2 regions of the Paenibacillus sp. YIM B09110 genome follow, and region 2 is predicted to be linked to the other one. Evidence: a T-box and tRNA genes for the amino acid it is inferred to sense, from the RefSeq annotation. Region 2 holds a T-box; the other holds one or more tRNA genes.

Region 1 (4,930 bases), on a different contig from region 2:
TGTCGGCGTTGTGACTGTATTAACGTTCGTGTGACTTTCTTTATACACCCTGGTATTTTTTGCGGTATTCCTGCGGAGTTAAGCCCGTCATTTTTTTGAACAGCTTGGAGAAATGAGAGAAGTTTGCGTAGCCAACGGCAACCGCGACATCGCTTACGCGATTATTTGTTTTCTCAAGCTCCATCCGCGCTTTCGTAATTCTAAGCTTTACTAGGTAATCCGTAAGGGAATAACCCGTTTCTCTCCGAAATAATCGCGATAAATAAGCAGGATTCAGATAAACGTTCTCCGCTGCTCGCTCTCGACTAAAGTCTTCGCCTAGATTCGCCTCCATATAACGTTGAACTTTCTCTACAGCCTGTGAAACATCCTTGCCGTTCTGATTCGCATAATCGGTCAGCTGCACGCTAAGCTGCTGTGCCCACGTTCGCATTCTGGTCAGCGATTTAAGCACATTCTCGCCAACCTCCCACTCACGATTCGTGAATACATCCGTCATCAGAACACCTTTTTTGTTGAACCATTGAAACAGCATATTCATAAAGCCGAAATAGAAGGAGGCCATATACGTATAGTCAACTTTGCTCTCCAGCATCTGATCAAAGCACTCATCGATACGCTTCGACAGCTGCTGCTGCTTTCCAGAATCAAGCAGCAATGCCCAATCGTCGAAATGAACCAATTGAAGATTATTCCCTTCAAGCTTTGGTTTGGTCTCTCGCTCCATAATAATAGCGCAAGTATCGCTTACATTGCTTCGCTCGAGCTCCAGCAGCGTACGAACTGCTGACCGTATTTGTTGTACAGTTCCGACTTCACCTATATAACAAGATAGATGGCAATGCAGAACAAGCTTGCATTGGTTAATGAATAACCTGCATCTCTCTTCTATTGCAGAAGAGGTCTCCTCCTGACCGTCCTGTCCCTTATACAAAATAGCATACATGATGCCGTTTCCATCCTGGACAATATGGCCTGAGGGGGTCGCGAGCACTAACTCCTCGGCAACATTTCTAATGCCGTAGGTCATGATCTCCTCGTCTCTAGCTGACCATTCCTCTCTCCACTGCTCTATGCTTATAAGCACAACTCTAATCCTACTATCCGCCTGTAGAGGCAGCGCATAGTTTTGCAACGCCGAATCGAGGTGCTCAGGCGCTCCTGAGTGACGATAATGCAATACATCCTGCCAAAATCGTTCGATCAAAATAGGCCTCTGTTTATTCCATTGCTCATAAAAGAGACTGTACGTGCTTTTAATTTTGGTGAGCTGCTCTAACTCTTTTACCTTATCAATCGCTCCATTGACGCAGGTTTTGAGTACACCGTGATCAATTGGCTTCAATAAGTACTCAAAACAATCCAACTGAACAGCCTGCTGCGCATATTTGAAATCAGCATGTCCGGTTAGAAAAATCGTTATGCTTGCTGGAGAATGCTCATTTACCCATTCTAATAGCTCGATACCGCTTTGATTGGGCATATCGATATCGGATATGACGATATGAATCGTATGCTCGGTAAGAATCGCTCTTGCCTCTTCCCCATCGTAAGCCGTGTATATATTGGCAATGGGAAGCTCAGACCAATCAATCCCCTTCTCAATCCCTCTTATTGCTATTTCCTCATCATCAACGATCAACAAATTATACAACTGATTTTTCCCCTTCCATTAACCGTGGAAATTTTATGATGACGACAGCACCGGTTCCTTCCGACTGATTGCTGAATGTAATCGACGCTCTTTCTCCATACAACAGCTCCAGCCTATGAATAACATTCGTTACGCCTAGTCCGGTTGTTTCAACCTGCTCCAACGGCTCTCTGCGAGTCAGCTTGGTCAGAACCTCATCGCTAAAGCCGCCCCCGTTATCGCTAATCGTCAGAGTGAATCCACTATCCTTTGTTACCTCAGCCGCAACTTTAATTTGGAACAGCTGCCTGCGATTTTTGAAGCCATGAATAATCGAGTTTTCCACAAAAGGCTGTACGGTCAATGCTGCAATCGGATAATTAAGTATCGTATCCACTCCCTCGAACGTACATTGAAGCTTATCGGGAAACCTCATTTTCTGAATCGTTATATAATTTTCGATATGCGATAACTCCTCCTTAAGCGTGATCGTATCCCGATTTGCTTTCATAATAAACCGGAAATAGTCCGCAAGGTGAAGCGACATATTTTTCACAGACTCTGTATCGTTCAATGCTGCAAGATTATAAATAATATTTAAGCTGTTCATATAGAAATGGGGGCTGATTTGAGCTTGCAGTTGTTTTAATTCACCCTGTTTTACACGAAGCTGCTCCTCATACACGTCAATTTTTAACGTTTTGATCTGTTCAGCCATTATGTTGAATGTATTTCCTAGAAACTCAAACTCCATCGTCTTGTTTTTTTTCAGTCTTACATCAAGCATGCCAAGTGAAATTTTCTTCATCCCTAGAATGAGCTCATGCAGCGGCTTGAAGAGCATATTCTGCATAAAAAATAAATAAATAAGTAAGATTGCAACAAATCCGATCGATGCAAATAACGTCATATTTCGGAAAAATAAAAGGTTGCGAAGCAGCGTTTCCTCCGGAATAACGACACGATACGCAATATCGAGCATATCGCTCATTCGATTCATGACGAGATACGTCTCTCCGGTTTTATGATCCGTCAACGACTCATACGGCTTCTCCGTCATTTCCTCCTTCAGATCAAGAGGCGCGAGGCTGCCAGTCAACGATTGAGTGAGATGATTCTCTTCATGAAAGTAGATGTCGTTAAAGCCAATATCACCGTCACTCCACTGAATGGTCAGCATATCGTTAATATCTTTTACTTTAATAATCGCTCCAACATACAGCCCCTCGGATACTTTAATAAAATTGATTAGAAAAAACTTCCCTTCTAATCGTTCGTCCTCTCTTACCTCCCATCTATGCTGATCGTTAAGCGCCATATCATTATTTACTGTGATATTGTCCATATGTGTTTTAATTATTTTTCTAGTATCATTGTACTCGCTGTCTGTTCCAAAAATAATATCGTCCTGATGATACAGGAAAACCGCGTCTATTAAGCTGTATACTCCAACATCGCGATTGAGCTTTGAATCGATTCTAATCTTGGTTAACGTATATCCGTCGCTGTCTCTAGGAAAAGACATGAGCAGCCCTATATCCGAATCGAGCACTGACATTTTGTATAAATAATCATTTATTTGAGATAAGTTGTTATCGGTTTGGCCTACGAAGATATCGAGTGTATTACGATACGTTTCGGATACCTTCTCTCTAACGATTTCTCTCGAGTAGCTGTTATTAATAAGCATAAATGTAACTACAGGAAGCATAACCGCCATAAACCCGATGATAAGACGAGATTTAATCGATTTGCCGAACTTCACGTGAATCCTCACTCCTGTCCGAACTGGGAATACCTAATATACTATCATTTAAAGCGTTTTCTTAATATCTATTATCCAAAAAAATCTCCATACATAATTTACACATAAAAAAAGCACTTAAGATCAATTGATCTTAAGTGCTTGTAGTTTCGTTAGTGGTGCCGGCGAGAGGACTCGAACCTCCACGGTTTCCCTCACGATTTTGAGTCGCGCGCGTCTGCCATTCCGCCACGCCGGCATATTCATTTGTAAAGATGGCGCGGCCTAAGAGATTCGAACTCCTGACCTTTTGATTCGTAGTCAAACGCTCTATCCAGCTGAGCTAAGGCCGCACATTTTTGAAACTATTGTGGAGGCGCCACCCAGACTCGAACTGGGGGTAGAGCTTTTGCAGAGCTCTGCCTTACCACTTGGCTATGGCGCCAAATAAAGATTGGAGCGGAAGACGGGAATCGAACCCGCGACCCTCGCCTTGGCAAGGCGATGCTCTACCGCTGAGCCACTTCCGCGAAACAATGGCTGGGGATTCAGGGATCGAACCTGAGAATGACGGAGTCAAAGTCCGTTGCCTTACCGCTTGGCTAATCCCCAACAAAGTGTAAAACCTAATTTTTGAAATTAATGGGGCGATCGAGGGGAATTGAACCCCCGAGTGTCGGATCCACAAACCGATGCGTTAACCACTTCGCCACGACCGCCATGTTAAGGTATTCAATTGGCAGGGGCAGCAGGAATTGAACCCACACCAAAGGTTTTGGAGACCTTTGTTCTACCTTTAAACTATGCCCCTAAGGTAAACTTGGTGGAGGATGATGGATTCGAACCACCGAACCGTGAGGAAGAGATTTACAGTCTCCCGCGTTTGGCCACTTCGCTAATCCTCCATGTGGTGCCGTCGAGAGGACTTGAACCCCCAACCTACTGATTACAAGTCAGTTGCTCTACCAATTGAGCTACAACGGCATATCCAATTGTTTCAGGTATTGCTAGTACATCATGGTGGCTCGGGACGGAATCGAACCGCCGACACGAGGATTTTCAGTCCTCTGCTCTACCGACTGAGCTACCGAGCCTGATGTTTGTAATGGCGGAGCTGACGGGATTCGAACCCGCGGTCTCCTGCGTGACAGGCAGGCATGTTAGGCCTCTACACCACAGCTCCACATCATATTCTCGGATCATTCCGAAGGTAAACATTGGTTGCGGGGGCAGGATTTGAACCTGCGGCCTTCGGGTTATGAGCCCGACGAGCTACCGGGCTGCTCCACCCCGCGTCGTTAAAAAGCTATAATGGTGGAGGATGACGGGATCGAACCGCCGACCCTCTGCTTGTAAGGCAGATGCTCTCCCAGCTGAGCTAATCCTCCATATCGTCTTGAGCGACTTTTATATCTTACCATAGGCTCAAGTCTTAAGTCAAGCACTTTTTTTTAAATCTTTTTGTAAAGAAGTTGGTGACCCGTAGGGGACTCGAACCCCTGTTACCTCCGTGAAAGGGAGGTGTCTTAACCACTTGACCAACGGGCCTTATA
Region 2 (20,489 bases):
CCTGTCGCTGTTCGGCTTGATGACGCTTGCCGAGAAGCTGCTCTTACGCTGGCGTCCTGCCAAGAAGGAGGGGAACTAGCAATGAGCGATATAACAGATCAAGAGCAATGGAAGACAGCTGATGCCAAAGCGCTGGAGGTTAAATCGGTCAGCAAAAGCTTCGGCAAAGGAACAACCGTGAAGGAAGTGCTCGGAGGGCTGTCGCTGACGGTCGGCGAAGGGGAATTCGTCTCCATCGTCGGTCCGTCAGGAAGCGGCAAGTCGACGCTGTTCCAGGTCATAGGCGGCTTGGAGCGTCCGACTAGCGGCGAGATATGGATTGATGGCCGGCAGGCGACGGGACAGACGGGGCATATCTCGTATATGCCCCAGCAATCGTCGCTGCTGCCGTGGCAGACGGTAGCCGGCAATATTGAGCTGTCGCTGACGATCGCCGGCATGGAGCGCAAGGAAGCGAAGCGCAGCACGGAGGAGTGGCTGCGCCGCATCGGGCTTGGGGAATATGCGAAGAGCTATCCGCATGTTCTCTCGGGGGGCATGCAGCAGCGCGTATCCTTCTTGCGGGCGCTGTTGTCGCCGCAGCGGCTCATGCTGCTCGATGAGCCGTTCGGTTCGCTCGATGCGCTGACGCGGCTGCAGATGCAGAAGTGGCTGCTGTCGATCTGGGAGGAGAACCGCAGGTCGGTGCTGCTTGTCACGCACAGCATTGATGAGGCGTTGTTCTTATCCGATCGGGTTATCGTGCTGTCGTCCTCGCCTGCAGTCGTGCTCGAGCAATTCGACGTGCCGCTGGCAAGGCCGCGCAGCGAAGTGATGTGGACGGAGCCTGCGTTCATTGACTTGAAGCAGCGGATCTATGAGCTGCTTCAGGCCGGAGCGGGAGAGAAGGAGGAAGCGGAATATGCCAAGCGTCGTTAACGGGGAAACTGCGGCAGGGACGTGGATCGACGCTCATATCCATGTCGATCATTATGAAGAAGCGGAACGGGAATCGCTCCTGGAGCGGGCGTTTGATGCGGGTGCGGCTGCTGTCGTAGCCGTGTCGATGCACTTGCCATCCTCGATTGTCAATCGAGAGTTGGCGCTAGCGCACCCGCCGAATCGCGTTCATCCCGCCTATGGCTTCCATCCGGAGCAGCCGATACCGTCTGCAAGTGAGCTGGATGAGCTGTTCGCTTGGATTAGAGCGCGTCATGCGGAAGGCGAGAGCTTCGCAATCGGCGAAGTCGGCTTGCCGTATTATACGCGAACGGAAGCGGAGGCTGTGGGGCAGTCGTTCGACGAATTGCCTTACCTCGCGCTGCTCGAACGGTTCGCGGCGCTTGCCGCGGAACTGGAGCGGCCGATTGTGCTGCACGCCGTCTATGAGGACGCGGACAAGGCTTGCGACATACTTGAGCGGAGCGGCGTACGGAGCGCGCACTTCCATTGGTTCAAGGGAAGCGAAGCGACCGTGCGGCGAATGATCACCGCAGGCTACTTCGTGTCGGTGACGCCGGATATCGCTTACGAAGCGGAAATTAGAGAGCTGGCAGTGCAATATCCGGTCGATTTGCTGATGGCCGAGACGGACGGGCCATGGCCGTTCGAAGGTCCTTATGAGGGGCGAATGACCGAGCCTGCCATGTCGCAGGACGTGGCGGCTCATATTGCGGCTATTAAGCAGCAGCCGCTGGAGCATGTGCGCACAACTTTATTGCAAAACACGAAACGGTTGTACGGAATATAGCAGGAATACGACAACAAGCTGGCATTTGCGCATGATGCGACGCCAGCTTTTTTTGGTTTCGTCGAGGACACCAGAAGCGTTAATTTAATTGCTGCTTATCGCCTTTAATGCGCCTTACCGATTCATACCGCTTTGTCCATTGCGCCGTCCTACTTTTCTGCATACAAAGATAGCAATAGGGATGAGAGAAGGGAGAGTTCTATGATGGCAGCTTTGACTAGAGAACAGTTTTTTGCGGCACTGGCTCCAACCGTCATTCGGGTAAGGGGGGAAGGCTCGACGATGTTTCCTTCCGTACGGCTAGCTCAAAATTTGCTCGAAACTGGAGGCGTTATTCACGCGTGGAACAATCTTGGCGGCATCAAGGTTGGCAATGGGCAGACGAATGCTTACTGGCACGGCGAAGCAGTCGTGAAGGGGACGTGGGAATATGTCGATGGCCGCAATGTTAATACGAAGGCGGCGTTCCGCGCTTACCCCAGCCTATATCACTTCTATAAGGATCTTGATCTGCTGCTGGCAACGCCGCGTTACGACCGCGTTAGGAAGGCGGAAACGCCTGAGCGCCAAGCCCAAATGCTGCTCGCTTGCGGATATGCGACCGATCCGAATTATCCGCTCAAGCTAATGGCAATCATTAAGCAGTACTCGCTCATGAAATATGATCTAAAGGGTAAACCGCCCGTTAAGCCGGAGAAGTTCAAAGACGCTGAAATCGTGGCGGTTGTGCATGGAGGGCGAGCGGTGTCGGAAGGTTACTTGGTTCATGGCGCTACATGGGTGCCTGCAAGGCTGGTCGGCGAGCGGCTTGGAGCGGTCATTGACTGGAACGGGAAGCAGGTTACGGTGAACGGGGCTGCAATCGAGTCTATACTGTCTAATGCAAAGGGCTACGTCAAGCTGCGCGATCTGGCAGATCGGCTTGGACTTACGGCCAGCTGGGACGCTATGGCGCGAGTGGCTTCGATCGACTAACGAAGAGGATCAGCCGGTTTACATCGAGGCTGCTCATTTGGTATTCTATAGGCAACATTGAAACGCGATGATGAGAAGAGTAAGGGAATAGGTTGTTGCACAGAGAGCCCTTGGCAGCTGAGAGGGGGCGAACGGCGTTTCCCTGAACCAAGCCTCTGAGCGGCATGTCGGAATCGCCCTGGGCGAGGATGGCATGACGGGAGCTCCCGTTACAGAGCTAGAGTATAAGCAATGCATGCAATGCCGTACTTGAAGAGGTTAATATGGCGACATGTTAATGAACCTGGGGTGGCACCGCGAGAACTTCGTCCCCAAGACCAACGTCTTGGAGGTGAGGTTCTTTTTTGCGTTTACTAGGGCGCATATGCGGCAACTTGGCTATTACAGTTATTTTCATTAAGGAGGAGCCGACAATGGAACTGGATAATGAGAAAGAGCATTCAAGCAACAACTTTTTAGTTAGGCTGATAACGGAGGAACTGGAGCAGTATCCGTTCACGAGGGAGATGCGCACGAGGTTTCCGCCCGAGCCGAACGGTTATCTTCATATCGGCAGCGCCTATGCGATTCAGACGAATGACGCGATAGCAAGAGAATTCAACGGCAAGTTTCATTTACGCTTTGACGATACGAATCCGCTTAAGGAGGACATTGCTTACGTTAATGCAATCATTGAGGATATCAAGTGGCTTGGCTATGATCCGGGTGAGCATATCTACTACGGGTCAGATTACTCCGAGGAAATCTACCGTGCTGCAGTTCATCTAATCGAGCGAGGGCGTGCATACGTATGCGATCTGACGCCGGAGGAAGTGTCGGAGTATCGGGGCACCTTGACGCAGCCGGGCAAGAACAGCCCTTATAGGGAGCGGTCTACCCTAGAGAACCTGGCGCTTTTTGCGAAAATGAAAGAAGGCGGCTTTCCGGCCTCCTCCAAAGTGCTGCGTGCCAAAATCGATATGGGCTCGCCTAATATGAACCTGCGCGACCCCGTTATATACCGCATCATTCATGCGGAGCATTATCGAACAGGGGGCGAATGGTGCATCTATCCGATGTACGACTTCGCGCATCCGATTCAAGACGCTATCGAAGGCATTACGTATTCGCTCTGCTCTAATGAATTCAAGGACCATCGGCCTCTGTACGAATGGGCGCTTAGGGAGCTCGGGGTAGAGAGTCCGCCGCGGCAAAGGGAGTTCGGCCGCCTAAGTCTGACGGGCGTCGTGACGAGCAAGCGTTTCCTGAGGCAGTTGGTCGAGGGCGATTATGTAGACGGCTGGGACGATCCAAGATTGCCGACGCTCCGCGGCTTAAGAAGGAGAGGATTCACGCCCGAGAGCATACGCAGCTTCATCAAGGAGATCGGCAGCATCCGTACGCAAAGCACGGTGCATATTTCCTTACTCGATCATTGTCTCAGGCAAGAGCTGAAAGCGTCGATGGTAAGCATCATGGCGGTGCTGAATCCGCTCAAAGTCGTCATAACGAATTATCCAGACGATGAAACCGAGCTATTGATGATCGAGAATAACAGCGAGAACGAGGAGCTGGGCAAACGGGAAGTTCCTTTTGGCAAAACGATCTATATCGAAAAAGACGACTTCGAGGAAAATCCGCCGAAAGGCTTTCATCGATTAACTCCGAATGCCGAGGTTCGATTGAAGGGCGCTTATTTTATCCGTTGCGAGGAAGTCATTAAGGACTCTGACACGGGAGAAGTAACGGAGCTTCGCTGCTCGTATGATCCTGTGACGAAGAGCGGTACGGGCTTTAACGGTCGTAAGGTGAAGGGGACGATTCACTGGGTATCGGCAGAGCATGCCGTCAAGGCAGACGTTCATCTGTACGATAAATTGCTGCTGGAAGCTGCGGAGAAGGATACGCCGGCTAACGGGGATTGGACGGAGCTCGTTAATCCGGAATCGCTCGTCGTCGTCAAGGATGCTCTGATCGAACCTTATGTGGAGTATGGAGAAGATCTTCTGGAGCGAAAGCTGCAATTTTTCCGCCATGGCTATTTCTGCGCGGATAGGAAACACACAACCGACGACGGGCTTGTGTTCAACCGAATTGTGCCGCTTAAGGACAGTTGGAACAAAAAGCATGAATGAGTAAGGTGGCTAGGTGCAAAGGCTGCTGATCTATGATCAGCAGCCTACGTGGCCTTCTGGTGCGTACGTGCGGATGTTATTTACCTTTTTTAGAGGCTGCCCAGAACGCCAGCGCAATAAGCGGCAGCAAAATAAACCAAGGGATCGTAATCGTCCCTCCGACGATGAAGGCAAGCGCCATAACGACGATAACGCCTAAAATAATATACAGACAACCTCGTCCGAACGTTTCCATGCCATTGCTCCTTTCGTGTGCCTATGTTCAGTTGTATACCGCAAGCTACAAAGAAGTATATTCACGGATATAGCAGGATAGAGCAGCAGGTTGGCTGCGGGAAACCGGTCACATCGGACCGATTCGTTCGTGGTTTAAATTTATCCAATTGAAATAGCTAACGCTGTCCAATCTTAATTCCTCCTTGGAAGGTTATAATGTAACCGTAACCAATTGAGCCCCAATGCATTTAACTAAGGTGATGCTTAACCGGTTACTAGGGAGGACTAAGGTCATGAAAGAACATAAGCTTCGCTGGATGGCAAGCACAGAGCAGCGCCGTTGGCAGGAGCAGGCGGCAGGCGCAACAACAATTGAATCAGCCAACTTAACGATAACGGACCGGAAGTACCAGACTTTCGAAGGATTTGGCGGGTGCTTTAATGAGCTCGGCCATGTGGCGCTTGGCGGCTTGCCGGCAGAGGAACGCAATCAGGTGATGTACGATCTGTTCCATCCTGAGGGCGAGCATAAGCTTAGCGTATGCAGATTGCCAATTGGAGCCAGCGATTATGCGCTCGACTGGTACAGCCATAACGAAACCGACGGCGATGTAGCGATGGACTTTTTTTCTATAGAACGAGATCGAGAGCACTTGATTCCATATATTAAAGAAGCGCTGAAGTTAAATCCTGAGCTCGTATTGTTCGCTTCTCCTTGGAGTCCGCCGACATGGATGAAATTCCCGAAGGCGTACAATTATGGCACGCTGCGCTGGGAGAAGGACATATTGGAGGCATACGCCCTGTATTTTGTCAAATTTGTGCAAGCCTATGCCGAGGAAGGAATCACGATTCATCAGGTGCATGTGCAGAATGAAGTGGTGGCCGATCAGAAGTTCCCGTCCTGCGTATGGACCGGACAGCAATTGCGGGAATTTATCCGCGACTATTTGGGTCCTGCCTTTGAGCGGCATGAGCTGGATACGGAAATCTGGCTAGGCACGATCAATGCGCCCGAGGCATGGGACGAGTGGTTGAAAAAAAAGGCGACTGACTTTGAAGGCTATGCGGGCACGGTGCTTGGAGACCCGGAGGCGTATAAATATATCAAAGGCGTCGGCTATCAATGGGCGGGCAAGTACGGAATTCAGCGGACCGTACAAAGCTACCCGGAGCTGCGTTATATGCAGACCGAGAACGAATGCGGCGACGGCGAGAACACCTGGTTTTATGCCAAATACATTTTCAATCTGTACCAGCATTATTTGTTTAACGGCGTTCATGCGTATATATACTGGAATATGGTGCTGGAGCCGAAGGGCAGAAGCACTTGGGGCTGGGAGCAAAATGCGATGGTTACCGTTGATCCCGCGACAGGGCAATATGTCCGAAATCCGGAATACTACGTGATGAAGCATTATGCGCATTTCGTATCCCCGGGCGATATCCGAATCGGACTGCAAGGTCCGTGGTCGGGGCATGCAACAGCCTTCCTGAAGCCGGACGGAACGAAGATTATTGTACTGGCTAATCCTTATTCGGAGGAAAAGGAGCTGCGACTTTCGAACGGTTCTGAAGGATATAGCTTTCGACTGGAACCTGAATCATTCCATACGATCGTTTGGCCCGGCTAACCGGCTTTATTACACGAACGCCCTCATCAACTGCGGGCGTTCGTGCTTTTTGAGTTAACCTTTTGAGCGGGCCGGATTCAAGGCTATAATGGTTGCAAAACGGGGGCGATGTCAAATGTTGAAAAAAATAGGGAACAAGCTGGTTGATCCATTCAAACGCAGCATCAGGAACAAGCTGATACTTGCGATGATTTTATTGGCGATCGTACCGATTGCCGCAATAACGGGACTTGCAGCCGACAACAGCCGTCAATCGATGGAGACCGAAGTGATAACGACCAACCAGTCCAATATGAAATGGACAGGCGTATACGTCGGAGACCAGTTCACACAATTAAACAATTTGATCTATAGCGCCCTCATCAGTCCCCATCTTAACGATTATTTGGCGAATGCGGAGGAGGGCAGCCCGTCAAAGCAATTCACCATACAGAAGAACCTGATCGAGACGCTGAACAATTTGTTTTACTCCGCCGGCAATAAGGTCATCGGTTTGGAGATGTATCTGGCCGAGCCGAACAAGATGTTTTTTATTAACGCCTCGCAAAACGATATCGAATCGGTGTCTGTCGAGCCGGAACCGTTCCAGACTATGGCGGCTAACAACCAGGATTTTATGGTGCGGACGGACGAGGCGCAGCCCGATCAATTCCAATTGATCAGAAGCATTAACCGCTTCGAGAATCAGGACCGGCTTGGCTATATTTCGTTGCGGATTCGCTGGTCGATGTTCGATCAGACGCTTGATTTGCTCGGAAGAGGCGATCAGCAGCAGGTGCTTATTGTTAGCGGAGACGGCGAGGAGCTTTACTTGCCAGGCGGGCAAAAATTGCCGGAATCCACGTTGGAACGCATTCGGCAAGCGGACGAGGGGCAAGGCTATTTCAGTACGGATGATGAATACGTGTTCTACAATACGATCGACCCCGTCGGCCTGCGCCTCGTCAACATCGTTCCGAGAAGCGCGATTAACGCAAGCGCGCTTGCGACCATGCGGTTTGGTTTCATCGTAGGAACCATTTCCGCCCTCGCTGCGATCATTATAGCCGTATTTCTCGCATGGCGCATGGCTACCCCGATCGTGAAGCTGGCAAGATCGATGCAAGGGCTGGGGCTTATACGGGAGACGGAGATTACCGTCAGCAATCGGGTGGATGAAATCGGATTGCTCGAGACGAAGCTGAACAACATGTCGCTGAGAATTAAGGAGCATATTAAGAACGAATATAGCATCACGCTGGAGAAGAAAACGGCGGAGCTTAAGGCGCTGCAAGCCCAGATTAATCCGCATTTCCTGCAAAATACGCTGCAAATGATCGGCAGCATGCTATTCACCAAGCAACCTGCGGAATGTTATGCCATTATTCGTTCGCTTAGCGAGATGTTCAGGTATGTGATCCGCGACCCGGACCGTCTGGCAACGTTAAAGACCGAAATGGATCATCTCGACAATTATATGAAAATTCAGCAGCAGCGCTTCGGCGCGCGGCTCGGGTACAATGTGCGGCAGGATGAGTCGGCGCTAGCGAGCCCGATTCCTAAGCTCACGTTGCAGCCTATTGTCGAAAATGCTTTTTTCCATGGGCTGGATACGAAATCGGGAGACTGGCAATTAGATGTCGACGTTTGCAAGGAAGAGAATGCGATACATATTCGCATCAAGGATAACGGCGTCGGCATGAATGCCGATCGGTTGGCGCTTGTCAGGAGCAGACTGAACGGTCATAGCGGACAAGCATGGACTAGCGGAAGCCGGATTGGCATTCAGAATGTCGCATCGCGAATCAGGTTGCATTTTGGCAAGGATGGCCTTATTAGGATCAATAGCGAGCCGGGGCTAGGTACGACGGTAACGGTAATCATTCCACTTGGCGAGGCGGGGGGAGTCGGAGTTGAGTAAACGCATCAAAGTTCTGCTCGTAGACGATGAAGGCTGGACGCGGGATATCGTGAGAACGTTTGGCAATTGGGACTTGCTTAACATGGAGATCGTTGGAGAAGCGGAGGACGGGATGGAGGCGTTGAAGCTAGTCGGGGAGCTTAAACCGCAGGTGGTTATTACGGATATGCGCATGCCAGGTATTGACGGCGTGAAATTGCTTGAGTTGCTGGACAAGCAGTTTCCGAACATCACTACGGTAGTAGTCAGCGGTTACGATGATTTTCAATATGCGAAGCATGCGGTACGTTTTCGAGCTGTCGATTATTTGCTGAAGCCGGTGGATCCGGCGGAGCTCCATGCAGCGCTACTTAAATGCAAGGAGCAGGTAGAAGAGGCGCAGCCGAGCTTGAATGTTCGGGGACTGGATATTGACATATCGTATCTGCTATCCCCTTTCAAGAATCGGCTGCGCAGCTACTACAACGAGCTCAACCATGAAGGTGTCGAGACGGTGCTAAATCATCTGCGGGCAGAGCTGGATGCGAAAGCGGTTATGAAGTCCTCTATGTTGGAGCAGGTTGCGCAAGAGCTGCTGCTGCTGCTTAAGGAGCTGATGGACGTCAATTCTCAGAGCGCGGACAGCCTAAAGTTTTCTTATGAATCCAGCACGTTCGCGTCGCCTGGCGGAACTACGGCTTTTTTGCGCGTGTGTTACGGTCATATGCTTGATCAATTGATCAAAATGCGAAAATTCAAGAACAAGCTTAATTTAGAGGAAGTACGCAAGTTTATGGACACTCATTATGCGGAGCCGATTACGCTTGAGCAGCTCGCAAGAAGCTTCTATGTAAGCAAGGAATACTTAAGCAAAATGTTCAAGCAGGAATTTAGCCAGAATATTACCGACTATTTGCTGAATTTACGGATGGAGAAGGCGAAGGAATGGCTGCTCGACGAGAGTATACCGATTAAAGCAATCGCCGAAATGGCAGGTTATGAGGACGTGACTTATTTCTATCGGGTATTCAAAAAGCGCTTCGGTATCGCTCCGGGCGAAATGCGCAAAAACAAAGAGGTTTAAAAATGTCCAACTCAAAAGCATAAATCCGTCCAATTAAACGCTTTCATTATTCGGTTACACTGAACATGTAAACAAAACTAGACAATTGGGAGGTCGCAACAGATGAAAAAAATGGTTAAGAGCTTGTTGGTTACAGCGCTCTCGGTAACGCTTTTGGCAGGCTGCGGAAATAACGCGAACAGTAATAGCGAGTCTGGAGGAGCGTCCGGCGGCGAGGCGAAAACCGTCAAGCTCAAGCTGTTTATCGCACAGCCGCGGCTTAAGGAGCACTACGACAAATTTATCGCAGATTTTGTTGCCAAAGAGAAAGCTGACAAAAACATCGATGTATCCGTACAGCTTGAAATGCCTACAGCCGACAATGCGGCACAAATTTTGAAGACGCGTCTTGCATCCAACGATGCCCCGGATATTTTTGCGCTGCATGCGATCAACGAGATTCCGACTTACTATAAAGCAGGCTATCTGGAGGATCTGTCCGATCAGCCTTTCGTAGGGAAGCTGCTTGACAGCATCAAGCCTGCGGTAACGACAACAGACGGCAAGGTCGTAGCTGTTCCGCTAGAAACGTTGTCCTGGGGCTATCTGTACAACAAAAAGATTTTCAACGATCTTGGACTGACGCCTCCGGCTACATTGACAGAAATGAAAGCGGTTGTAGAGAAGCTGAAGGAAAACAATATTACGCCTTTTGAATTGTCTTACAAAGAGTCATGGGTACCGCAATTGATTCTTCCTCTAGCGGCCGGAGCCATAATCAATACCGAAAACCCGGATTTCATCGAACGCATGAACAAGGACGAAGGCTCCTTCGCGGAAATCAAGTCGGCCATGTTTGACGTATTCGACCTGATCAACAGCAATGGAACGGAGCGCGCGACAGAGGTCGGCGCGGACGATGGAGCGGCGGCATTCGCGGAAGGCAAAGCAGCCATGTGGCTGCAAGGCCCTTGGTATGCGGAAACGATTCTCAAATCCAACCCTGATATTGAATTTGGCGTAGCTCCGCTGCCAATAAACGATAACGAAAAAGCGACGATGATTAACTTGAGCGCTTCTACTTCTTTAGCGGTTTCCAAATCGAGCAAAAACAAAGAGGTGGCTCTGGATTTCATTAATTATGTACTGGATGACCAAGCTTCAAATGATTTCTTCCAAGCATTGAAGTTTAATCCGATTGCGACGGTTCATACGTATGACAGCTATCCATGGGTGAATGATGCTACCGTTTATGTAAAAGAGGGCAAATCGTATCAAGATCCTTCCATTCCGCAAGCGGTCAAGGATGAGGTAGGCAAAGGACTGCAATCGTATTATGCCGGACAAATTTCTCAAGACGATGTCATTACGGCGCTTGATAAAGCTTGGAAATCATTCAATAAAGTAAATAAATAAAACAGTTATCCGGGCATGGCGGGGAGTGAAAGCTCCCTGCCCGCCGGGTACGCTGTCAGATTATCATAGGGAGGGGGCGTAACCGATGCTCGCGAAAGGCTTTCGAAAATATGCAACATTTCTATCATTTATTGCGCCAGCATTTGTTTTATATGCCGCTTTTCTATTAATCCCGACAATTGGCGGGATGTTCTACAGCTTTACCGACTGGAACGGGCTGAATACGGACTACGATTTTATTGGACTTGGAAATTTCGTGGAAGCGCTTAAAGAAGACCCCGATTTTATAAACTCGCTGCTCTTCACGCTTAAATATGTAGTGTTTATGGTCGTTCTGCAAAATGTGTTCGCTCTTGGACTCGCCGTTCTCATCGAGACGCGGACGCGCAGCAAAGGTTTCTTCCGTACCATCTTCTTTATGCCGAATATGATCAGCATGATCATCAGCGCGTTTATGTGGACGTTTGTGTTCGCGCAGGTGCTGCCGCAATTGGCAGAGAAAACGGGCATTGCCTTCTTCGGCCAAGCCTGGATCGGCAATCCGGACGTATCCTTCTTCTCCATACTTATCGTATCCTTGTGGAACGGCGTAGGCTATATGATGATTATTTATTTGGCAGGTTTGCAGGGCGTACCGCAAAGCTTGAAGGAAGCTGCCGTCATTGACGGCGCAACGCCGTTCCAGACGTTCCGCAACGTTACTTTGCCGATGATTACGCATGCCGTTACGATTTGCTTCTTCCTGACGCTTAATGGCGCGTTCAAAGTGTTCGAGGCGGTATACGGTCTCACTGGCGGCGGCCCGGGCCGCAGCACGCAGGTTATTACGATGAATATTTACGAGGAGGCGTTCTCAAACAATTTCCGTTACGGTTATGCAAGCGCCAAATCCGTTATTTTGTTTATTATCATTCTGATTTTCACGTTCATTCAAATTCAGGTTATGAAAAAACGGGAGGTGGAGGCATGAGACAGAAAAAATCGACATCGCTGTTCATCGGCATTCTGCTCACAATCGGCGCAGCTATCTCCTTCTTCCCTATTTATTTGGCCGTTATCAACTCATTCAAGACGCAGGGAGATATGTTCCGTTCGTTTATTTCACTGCCGACCAGCATGAGCTTCGATAACTATGTGCAAGCTTTTGATAAGTTGAATCTGCTTGGAAGCACATTAAATTCAGTCGTGATATCGGTATTGGGCATTGGCGGCATCGTGTTATGCGCATCGCTTGCCGGCTACAAGCTGTCGCGAACGAGCGGGAAGCTTAGCCAATTTATATTCTTTCTGTTCATCGCGTCCATGCTTGTGCCGTTCCATTCGATTATGATTCCGCTCACCAGAATTGCCAAAGCGTTGAACGTGCAAGGCAGCACCTACGGTCTAGCGGTTGTTTATATCGGACTTGGCGTAAATATGGCGATCTTCCTGTACCATGGGTTCGTGAAGTCGATACCCCGCGAGCTGGAGGAAGCAGCGCAAATTGACGGCTGCAACGAATACCAGACGTTTTTCAAAATTATTTTCCCGCTGCTTGTGCCGATTACGGTTACAATCGCCATTCTCGATTTTCTCTGGATCTGGAATGACTTCCTGCTGCCGCTGCTGATGCTGACGGACTCGGCGGACTTTACGCTTATTTTATCCACGAATACGCTGTTCGGCGAATACAACAAAGATTGGTCGCTGATTTTGTCCGCCCTCGTGCTGACGGCTATTCCAGTCATTATCATCTATGCGTTTTTCCAGCGCTTTATTATGCATGGTATTGCAGAGGGCGCGGTCAAAGGCTAATCGAAGGAGCGAATCGAATTGAAGCAAATATTGTACGGCGTGGCTTACTATGATGAATATATGCCTTATGAAAGGCTCGCTGAGGATATTCGGATGATGAAGGAGGCGGGCATTAACGTCGTTCGCATCGCGGAGTCCACCTGGAGCACTCATGAACCTCAAAACGGGGTATTCGATTTCCGCTCGGTTGACCGCGTGCTCGATGCGATGCATGAAGCTGGCATTCATGTAATCGTGGGCACGCCGACCTACGCGGTGCCAACCTGGATGGTTAAGGAGCATCCCGAGGTGCTGGCCGAAACGCCGCGCGGACCAGGCAAATATGGCGCCCGCCAAATTATGGACATCACGAATCCAACCTATTTGTTTTTTGCGGAACGTATTATTCGCAAGCTCATTTCACGCGTTGCCGCCCATCCCGCTGTAATCGGTTATCAGACGGACAATGAAACAAAGCATTACGATACGGCAGGACCGAATGTCCAGCTTCGGTTCGTGAAATACATGCGTGATACTTACGGCGATCTCGATGTCATCAACAAACGCTTCGGACTAGACTATTGGAGCAATCGAATTAACAGCTGGGAGGACTTTCCTTCTATGGTTGGCACGATTAACGGCAGTCTGGGCGCAGAATTCGCCAAGTTCCAGCGTTTGCTCGTTAACGAGTTTCTGGCTTGGCAGGTATCGATAGTGAATGAATACAAGCAGCCGCTACAATTCGTTACGCAAAATTTCGATTTTGAATGGCGTGGCCATTCGTATGGCATACAGCCGTCGGTGGACCATTTTGCAGCTGCGGCTCCGTTCGATATCGCAGGCGTGGATATTTATCATCCATCGCAGGATGAGTTGACGGGAATTGAAATTGCCTTCGGCGGGGATATGGCACGTTCACTCAAGCGCGACAACTATCTAGTACTGGAGACGCAAGCGCAAGCATTCCCTAACTGGACGCCTTATCCAGGTCAACTTCGCCAGCTGGCGTTCAGCCATTTGGCATCGGGAGCGAATATGGTTGCTTATTGGCACTGGCATTCCATTCACAATTCTATCGAGACGTACTGGAAGGGCTTGCTCAGCCATGATCTTGGTCCTAATCCGGTATACAATGAGGCGAAGTCGGTAGGTGCCGACTTCCAGCGGCTAAGCGCTGAGCTTGTGAATTTGCGCAAAATGAACAAAGTGGCGATACTGGTCAGCAATGAAGCGCTAACGGCAATGGAATGGTTTAAGCTGCCTGACGGCAAGCTCTACAACGATGTGGTGCGCGCGCTCTATGACGAGCTGTACAAGCTCAATGTGGAATGTGATTTTATTTCGCCTTCCAGCGTGGAGCTTGACCGTTACAAGCTGATAATTGTGCCTGCCTTGTATGCGGCACCGGATGATTGCTTGAGGCGGCTGAACGACTATGTCCAAGGAGGAGGTCATGTCGTCTTTACATTCAAAAGCGGCTTTGCCGATGAAACCGTCAAAGTACGCCAGACGCAGCAGCCAGGCATCATTCAGGAGGCCTGCGGCGTCACTTACAATATGTTCATCGCACCGGTTCAGGTGGGATTGCGCGGTCCGATGGTACCCGAAGGCGAATCGACATCCGTCGAGTCGTGGATGGAGCTTCTGACACCGGGATCGGCGGAGGTGCTTGCTTGGTATGACCATAAGCAGTGGGGAGAATATGCGGCTATAACGCGCAATCGATACGGCTCAGGCACTGCGACCTATATCGGATGTTTGCCTAGCGCTGCGATTATTCGCGAGGTGCTGTCAGGAGCCGTAAAGGAGGCGGGAGTTTGGGAGGCTGCACAGGAGCTGTCTTTCCCCGTCATTATCCGTTCGGGCATCAATGAAGCCGAAAAGCAAATTCGCTATTACTTCAACTATTCAGGCGACGAGACGTCCATTCGTTATTCGTATGCAGACGGAGTAGAGCTGCTGTCGGGTAACGTCGTCATAGCCGGCGATACCGTTAGAATCTCAGCATGGGGCGTTGCCATCATCAAAGCATAGTCAAAGCTCGGAATTAAGAAAAGCATCTTCGGTCAGCGGAAAGCCGCTTAGGAAGATGCTTATTTCTGTTCGCCGATAAGGATAGCTGGATGTGGACGATGAAAGGGCAAAATAAAACCCGGCCGAGGGGCCGGGGAAGTAAAGGAAAGTAAATAGGCTTTAGTAACATAATGTATCGCGATTATCTGTTTTTTGAATCCTGGAGCTGCAATTCGTGTACTCCATCAGCTTTTTGTCGAGCTCCTGACTTATCTGTATAACAACTCTGTCCGAAAAGCTATTGGATACTCCAAACACACGAACCATCTCTGTTCTCAACGCCTCAATCTGTTGTTGACAAACACAGTTATGCATTTAAAGTGTCCTCCTACGTAAGGTCCAAGATGTAACTGTTAAGCTAAAGCATACATCATTTTACTGTAAATTCCCTTCTTTTACAATTGGGTTATGCCAAAAAGGGACAGGAGTACGAAAAAATTGGACGTAAAAGTGTAGAGGACCCACATCGCTGTGGGTCTGTCCTAGCTCGTCATCAACTGTGGGGTTGATAGGACTAGTATACGGATCTAATCTTAACGCTTCCTTAAAAATAATTGTCGATGTGTTGAACTATTCTCATAATTATTGGAGGCAAGTCCAGGGTGATGTCATGAAATTGTGTCATTTTTGTTACCACATAAGAATTTATAAGTTTCCGAGCATTGCGGAAGAACAAATTCTTATTGGCGATAAAACCTTCCTCTGAACGCGGTCGCTCATCTTCGAATAGCCTCGATAGAGGTTTTCTCAAAATCGTTGTGGCAACCGGAGGCCATTCATGATAACGTTAATGTTTCTGAACGACTGATTATAAGCGGGTTATTGAATAGAGGGAGGGCAATGGAATGGCATCAAAAGGACCGAAACGGCCGACGCGGGACGAGTTCCAAATGGAGGAGCTTGGAGAGCGCTTGGTCGAAGCGCAGCGGGAAGAAATTGAGCTTCTGTTCACCGTCTGGAATTGGAACGAGCAGCCTCGCGGCATTATCGTGAAGATGGACCCTAGGACGAAGCTCGTACATGTCGAGTACGAAGGCGAACTGATGAAAATCCCTTTTATGGATATTATGCAGGTGGAGAACCCGTATTAAGCTGCTAATTGGTGGCTTGGGCTGAAACATTGTGGGCAAAATTCCCGTTTATTGGTTAACCGACTTTTGATGGAGGAAATGCCAATGATGAAGCAGCTCGTATTGATGTTCTTGGTTGCAGCCATGTTGAGTGCGTGCGGGCAAGTTCAATCGAATACAGAAGAAAAACCCGTGATTGCCGATAGTGCCGAGTTCGCCGATGCTCCTCGGGCTGTCGGACAAGGGGAATATGGAGAGCTGCATGTGTTGCCGTTGACGGAAGACGGCGGAGTAACGGAATCACTGGGAGCACCGTCATGTCTAGGAGAAGAGACGGATTACATATCATCCGGCGACTATGATGTCGTGTTCAAGCGAACGGACGGAACAGAGGCAAGTGTCGGCAACTTAGTTGAGACGCAGATCGTCTCGGAAGGCGGATCCGACGAACCTCGCACATTGGGCAGATTGGTGTCCGAAGGCGTGGAATTGTATTATTTTCAACCTATCCAGAACAAATGCCGCGCGGATGCAGTTTATGTATATGTAGTGAGTGAAGAAGATGCGTATCAAGCAAGCTTCGAGGTAGAAGGGCAGTTATTAGATCAGTTTAGCCTAGCTCCCGAGAGTGAGCCCTATATAGAAGCGGGGCAGCTTGTGCTGGAGTCGACAGAGGATGAGCAGCAAGGCTATACCTATATGTTCAAGCTGGAAGACAAGAAGCTGAGGCTTGTGAAAAAGGAGGAGAGGGGCGATTAAGCCGCTCTCCTTTTGTATGCTTTGCCAAACTTAACGATGCTCGACTAAATCGATCGCCCCAAGAATGACATGGGCAAGACCGAAGCCGAGAACACCCGTACCTATAAGCTTATACTTGCTCTTCAGCAGTGTAGCGCCAGAAGCTGTAACCACGGTTCCAAGAACGGCAGGTATCAATCCTTCACGCATCATCCAACACTCCCTATGGTTTGTTTGGCAAGCAGTGTTAGTTTGCTACGGGAGCGGGGTTAGCATACTTGGCTAGTTGCAGTAACTTTCTGCATCTTATCTCGCCTTTACTAGCTATATTGGATATTGGCATGAACTTTTCCCTCTTGCCCATAAAAGAGCTGTTTTCGAACAAAGTTATTGCAGAAATGAAAAAGGCGCCCTCTTTCGAGAGCGCTCTTTTTTCGTTGGAGAGTCTGCTGATCTTTCAGCTACTAACGGCTTTAGGCTCATTCATAAACCATGAAATATAAGTACATCGTTGGCATACAAGAATGGTTGCATTTTTATTTGCCCAATCGACGCCGAAAAATGTAGCGCCTCTTGAATTGAGTTGACGATAATCTTTGTTAAAGGCGTCATTTTGACAACAGGGGCAACGCAGCATAACACCGCCTGCAGAATAATTCACATCATCAAATCCTTTCTCAATGTTCTAGTTGAAATCGGATAATTAATAATGGATAGTACGAAAATCCTATACGCTTATGTCTAGATTTCCGCCTAAGTTTGGTTGCACGCTAAGTTCCATCATTTTCACCAACTGCTGAACTTGATCGGTAGATTGCTCAGTAGCCATTTTAAGAACGCTGATTCCAACAGCTTGAGATAGATTGCTCTGGGCTAGGGATACGGATAACGCCGCGATGTCCATTTGCTGCCTCCTTCATTATGATACTTCACATTATTTATCGGAAGTTGCAGGTGCAATTCTTAACTTCGTTTGGGATTGAAAGTAAAGGATTACAATGAAGCGTCTTAAATGCGGGCGGAAGAAGTGCAGGTTGACCGTATAAAAAGAATTGCACAAAAAAATCGGGCATCCCTTTCAGGATGCCCTTTTCATGGGAGAGGAGAAACCGGACGAAGAGCTTATGGGGAAACGTAAGTCTTCTCCGCGGTTGTCTACGGCATCTTGCGACGCCGATGACATTATCTTGTCCGCTTTGTGGGGGAATATACCTAATTAGGACAAAAAAGTTGAGCGAAGCTTGTAGATAGTCCCAAAATCGCTCATTAGCCTGACATTCAACAGCTTTATCTACAAAGGGAATGTATGGTACGATAGGCGGGAATGAGACAGAAGGGGGCAATTGCAAGTGAGAGTCATTGCGGGCGAGGCTAGAGGCCGCACGCTGAAAGCGGTGCCCGGCGTGAATACGAGGCCGACGACCGACAAGGTGAAGGAAGCGATATTCAGCATGATCGGTCCTTATTTCGACGGAGGAGCAGCGCTTGACCTGTTCGCCGGTACGGGAGGACTTGGGATCGAGGCGTGGAGCAGAGGCGCGGAACGTGTCATCTTCATTGACCGGGAAAAAATCAGCATCGATATTATCCGTCAGAACATACAGACAGCCGGCATGGGCAGCGCAGCGGAAATATACCGCAACGACGCGGAGCGCGCGTTGAAAGCGCTCGCCAAGCGGGAGCTGAAGTTCGATCTTGTTTTTCTTGATCCGCCATACAAGCTAACGACGATGGACGAGCTTATGGGAGAGCTGGCAGCGAAAGGCATGCTTGAAGAGGCGGCGGTTATTGTCGTTGAGCATGATTCGTCGGTACGGTACCCGGAAGCGATGGAACATTTTGACCAAATCAAATACGCCAAATACGGAGATACTGCCGTGTCCATATACAAATACTACAGCCAGGTCAGCCATGACGACAGGAGTGAGACCGATGTTAACGATTAACACAGGCAACGAGAGAGTGGCGGTATACCCAGGCAGCTTCGATCCGGTTACGTACGGGCATCTAGACATAATCCGAAGATCCGCCAAGCTTTATGATCGCTTAATTGTAGCGGTACTGAACAATACGAGCAAAAACCCGCTGTTTACAGTAGATGAGCGAAAACAGCTGCTAGCGGAGGTTACACAGGATCTGCCTAACGTTGAGATTGACAGCTTCCGCGATCTTCTCGTTCGATATATGAAGTCAAGACAGGCGAATGTCATTATTCGCGGCATCCGGTCGGTAACGGACTTCGAGTACGAGCTGCAGCTTGCTTCCACGAATCATTTGCTTGATGGCGAGATCGATACGGTATTCATGATGACGAATCCGAAGTATTCGTACTTGAGCTCCAGCATTGTGAAAGAAATCGCGCAATTCGACGGCGAAGTGAAGGAGCTAGTGCCTCCTGCGGTTGAACGTGAATTAAGGAAGAAGTATAACGCCCGCAAATAAGCGGTATTAGCGTCTTATACGCCGAGCACGCCAGCGAGGCGAGGCAAGGTGCAATAGCGTGAAGACTGCGAGCAGGAGCAAGCTCGCTGTGATGGAATAGGACCATAACAGAGGCATGTCACTTACGGTCATAACTGACGTACCGTCCCAGACCCCATCGGTCTGATTAGGGCTGAATACGGGGAACGTCCCAGGAGGCGTTACATAGCGCAGCAAGGCTGACATTGGATTCCATAGCAGCAGCATGAGCAAAAAAGCACCAACTGCGTGCATCATGCGGAACGCGGCGAAGGGCAGCAGCTTCAAATCGGTCCCCGCAATCGTATATCCCGTCTGCAAAATACCGCCAAGACCGCTCCAGGCCAGCACCGCTGCAATAGCCGCGGCATTCAACAGGCTTCCGCCAACAGGGCTTTCCCAGATTGCGGCCGCATAAGCGCCAATATGTCCTTCGAATAGCGCTGGCCCGATGAATGGGGCATTCAGCTTCGTTAGAATTGGCGCGAACAGCGGCTGTGCAAGCTTTGCGAGCACGGAGGCGAAGATCATGAAGCCGCCGATCATAAGCAGCTTCTGTACACTTGCGGTCACAGCGTCGCCGAGCACTTTGCCGAAGCTGCGGCCGTCTTGGTCTCTGCCAAGCTGCATAGCTGCTCCCAGCTGCCCCAATAGCCTGCTTTGCTGCACCTTATCAGGGGAAGCCGTTTCTATGGAGGGAGCAATCACATTATTTTTTGCTCCGATATTTGCAATGGACAATAGAAGGAGCAGGAAGAGAGCAGACAGCCAAACGGCTGCTGCTATCATAATGCCGACAATCGGTTTATGAAGGAAGCCTGCGCCGATAACAACGAGCATGAAAAGCGGATTAGGCATATGCGCGATGGCGAGCAGGCGTTGGCCTTGCGTTTGGTCGACTTTATTTTGTTTGCGCAGAGAGGCTGTTGCTTCCGCTCCCGCTGGATAACCGCCCATCCAGCCAAGCGCTATGGCGTGCGCCGCCTCGCCAGGCAGCTTGAACAGCTTGTTCATTGCTGGACTTAGTAGGGCGCTAGTGACATGAGCGAGCCCGAAGGCGGTCATGAGCTCGAACAGGACGAGAAAGGGCAAAATGCCGGGAAACACAATGTTCCACCAAACGGTCAGTCCTTGCAGCGACGCTTGGAAGGCGGCATCGGGCTGTATAATAATCGTACCGACAAGCAGGATGGAAATGATGGCGATCAGTATCGTTTTGGCCATTGCCGTTCAACTCCTAGGACAATCTCTTCGTATAAGTTAATTAGTACGCTTATGGCGCAGCAGATAGACCAAGCAAGGACATGGAGGAACGGCAGCACGACTAGAGAGCTGTAACCGCGAGGAAG

Evidence for each region. The T-box of region 2 lies ahead of V8F51_RS04205 (glutamine--tRNA ligase/YqeY domain fusion protein). A T-box ahead of a tRNA ligase gene usually reads a tRNA of that ligase, here a tRNA-Gln.
Region 1: it has a tRNA-Gln gene. The T-box ahead of V8F51_RS04205 (glutamine--tRNA ligase/YqeY domain fusion protein) is inferred to sense a tRNA for this amino acid. The anticodon was not compared.

Annotation. Positions count from the first base shown of each region.
Region 1 covers NZ_JBANSP010000018.1:311-5,240, reverse strand. The annotation lists gene V8F51_RS22380 (helix-turn-helix domain-containing protein) at 41-1,654, opposite strand; gene V8F51_RS22375 (sensor histidine kinase) at 1,647-3,398, opposite strand; tRNA gene V8F51_RS22370 (tRNA-Leu) at 3,555-3,636, opposite strand; tRNA gene V8F51_RS22365 (tRNA-Arg) at 3,654-3,730, opposite strand; tRNA gene V8F51_RS22360 (tRNA-Cys) at 3,749-3,822, opposite strand; tRNA gene V8F51_RS22355 (tRNA-Gly) at 3,833-3,907, opposite strand; tRNA gene V8F51_RS22350 (tRNA-Gln) at 3,915-3,989, opposite strand; tRNA gene V8F51_RS22345 (tRNA-His) at 4,021-4,096, opposite strand; tRNA gene V8F51_RS22340 (tRNA-Trp) at 4,115-4,188, opposite strand; tRNA gene V8F51_RS22335 (tRNA-Tyr) at 4,199-4,282, opposite strand; tRNA gene V8F51_RS22330 (tRNA-Thr) at 4,286-4,361, opposite strand; tRNA gene V8F51_RS22325 (tRNA-Phe) at 4,396-4,471, opposite strand; tRNA gene V8F51_RS22320 (tRNA-Asp) at 4,484-4,560, opposite strand; tRNA gene V8F51_RS22315 (tRNA-Met) at 4,596-4,672, opposite strand; tRNA gene V8F51_RS22310 (tRNA-Val) at 4,690-4,765, opposite strand; tRNA gene V8F51_RS22305 (tRNA-Glu) at 4,851-4,925, opposite strand.
Region 2 covers NZ_JBANSP010000002.1:413,593-434,081, forward strand. The annotation lists gene V8F51_RS04185 (ABC transporter permease) at 1-79, shown strand, start outside; gene V8F51_RS04190 (ABC transporter ATP-binding protein) at 82-918, shown strand; gene V8F51_RS04195 (TatD family hydrolase) at 902-1,729, shown strand; gene V8F51_RS04200 (glucosaminidase domain-containing protein) at 1,934-2,704, shown strand; T-box leader at 2,763-3,020, shown strand; gene V8F51_RS04205 (glutamine--tRNA ligase/YqeY domain fusion protein) at 3,118-4,818, shown strand; gene V8F51_RS04210 (hypothetical protein) at 4,895-5,053, opposite strand; gene V8F51_RS04215 (glycoside hydrolase family 30 protein) at 5,328-6,668, shown strand; gene V8F51_RS04220 (sensor histidine kinase) at 6,784-8,568, shown strand; gene V8F51_RS04225 (response regulator transcription factor) at 8,561-9,631, shown strand; gene V8F51_RS04230 (ABC transporter substrate-binding protein) at 9,734-11,026, shown strand; gene V8F51_RS04235 (carbohydrate ABC transporter permease) at 11,112-11,996, shown strand; gene V8F51_RS04240 (carbohydrate ABC transporter permease) at 11,993-12,820, shown strand; gene V8F51_RS04245 (beta-galactosidase) at 12,839-14,833, shown strand; gene V8F51_RS31525 (aspartyl-phosphate phosphatase Spo0E family protein) at 14,993-15,187, opposite strand; gene V8F51_RS04250 (YolD-like family protein) at 15,718-15,963, shown strand; gene V8F51_RS04255 (hypothetical protein) at 16,048-16,701, shown strand; gene V8F51_RS04260 (asparagine synthase) at 16,732-16,890, opposite strand; gene V8F51_RS04265 (YjfB family protein) at 17,408-17,584, opposite strand; gene V8F51_RS04270 (hypothetical protein) at 17,775-17,900, shown strand; gene rsmD (16S rRNA (guanine(966)-N(2))-methyltransferase RsmD) at 18,030-18,626, shown strand; gene coaD (pantetheine-phosphate adenylyltransferase) at 18,613-19,122, shown strand; gene V8F51_RS04285 (nucleoside recognition domain-containing protein) at 19,129-20,364, opposite strand.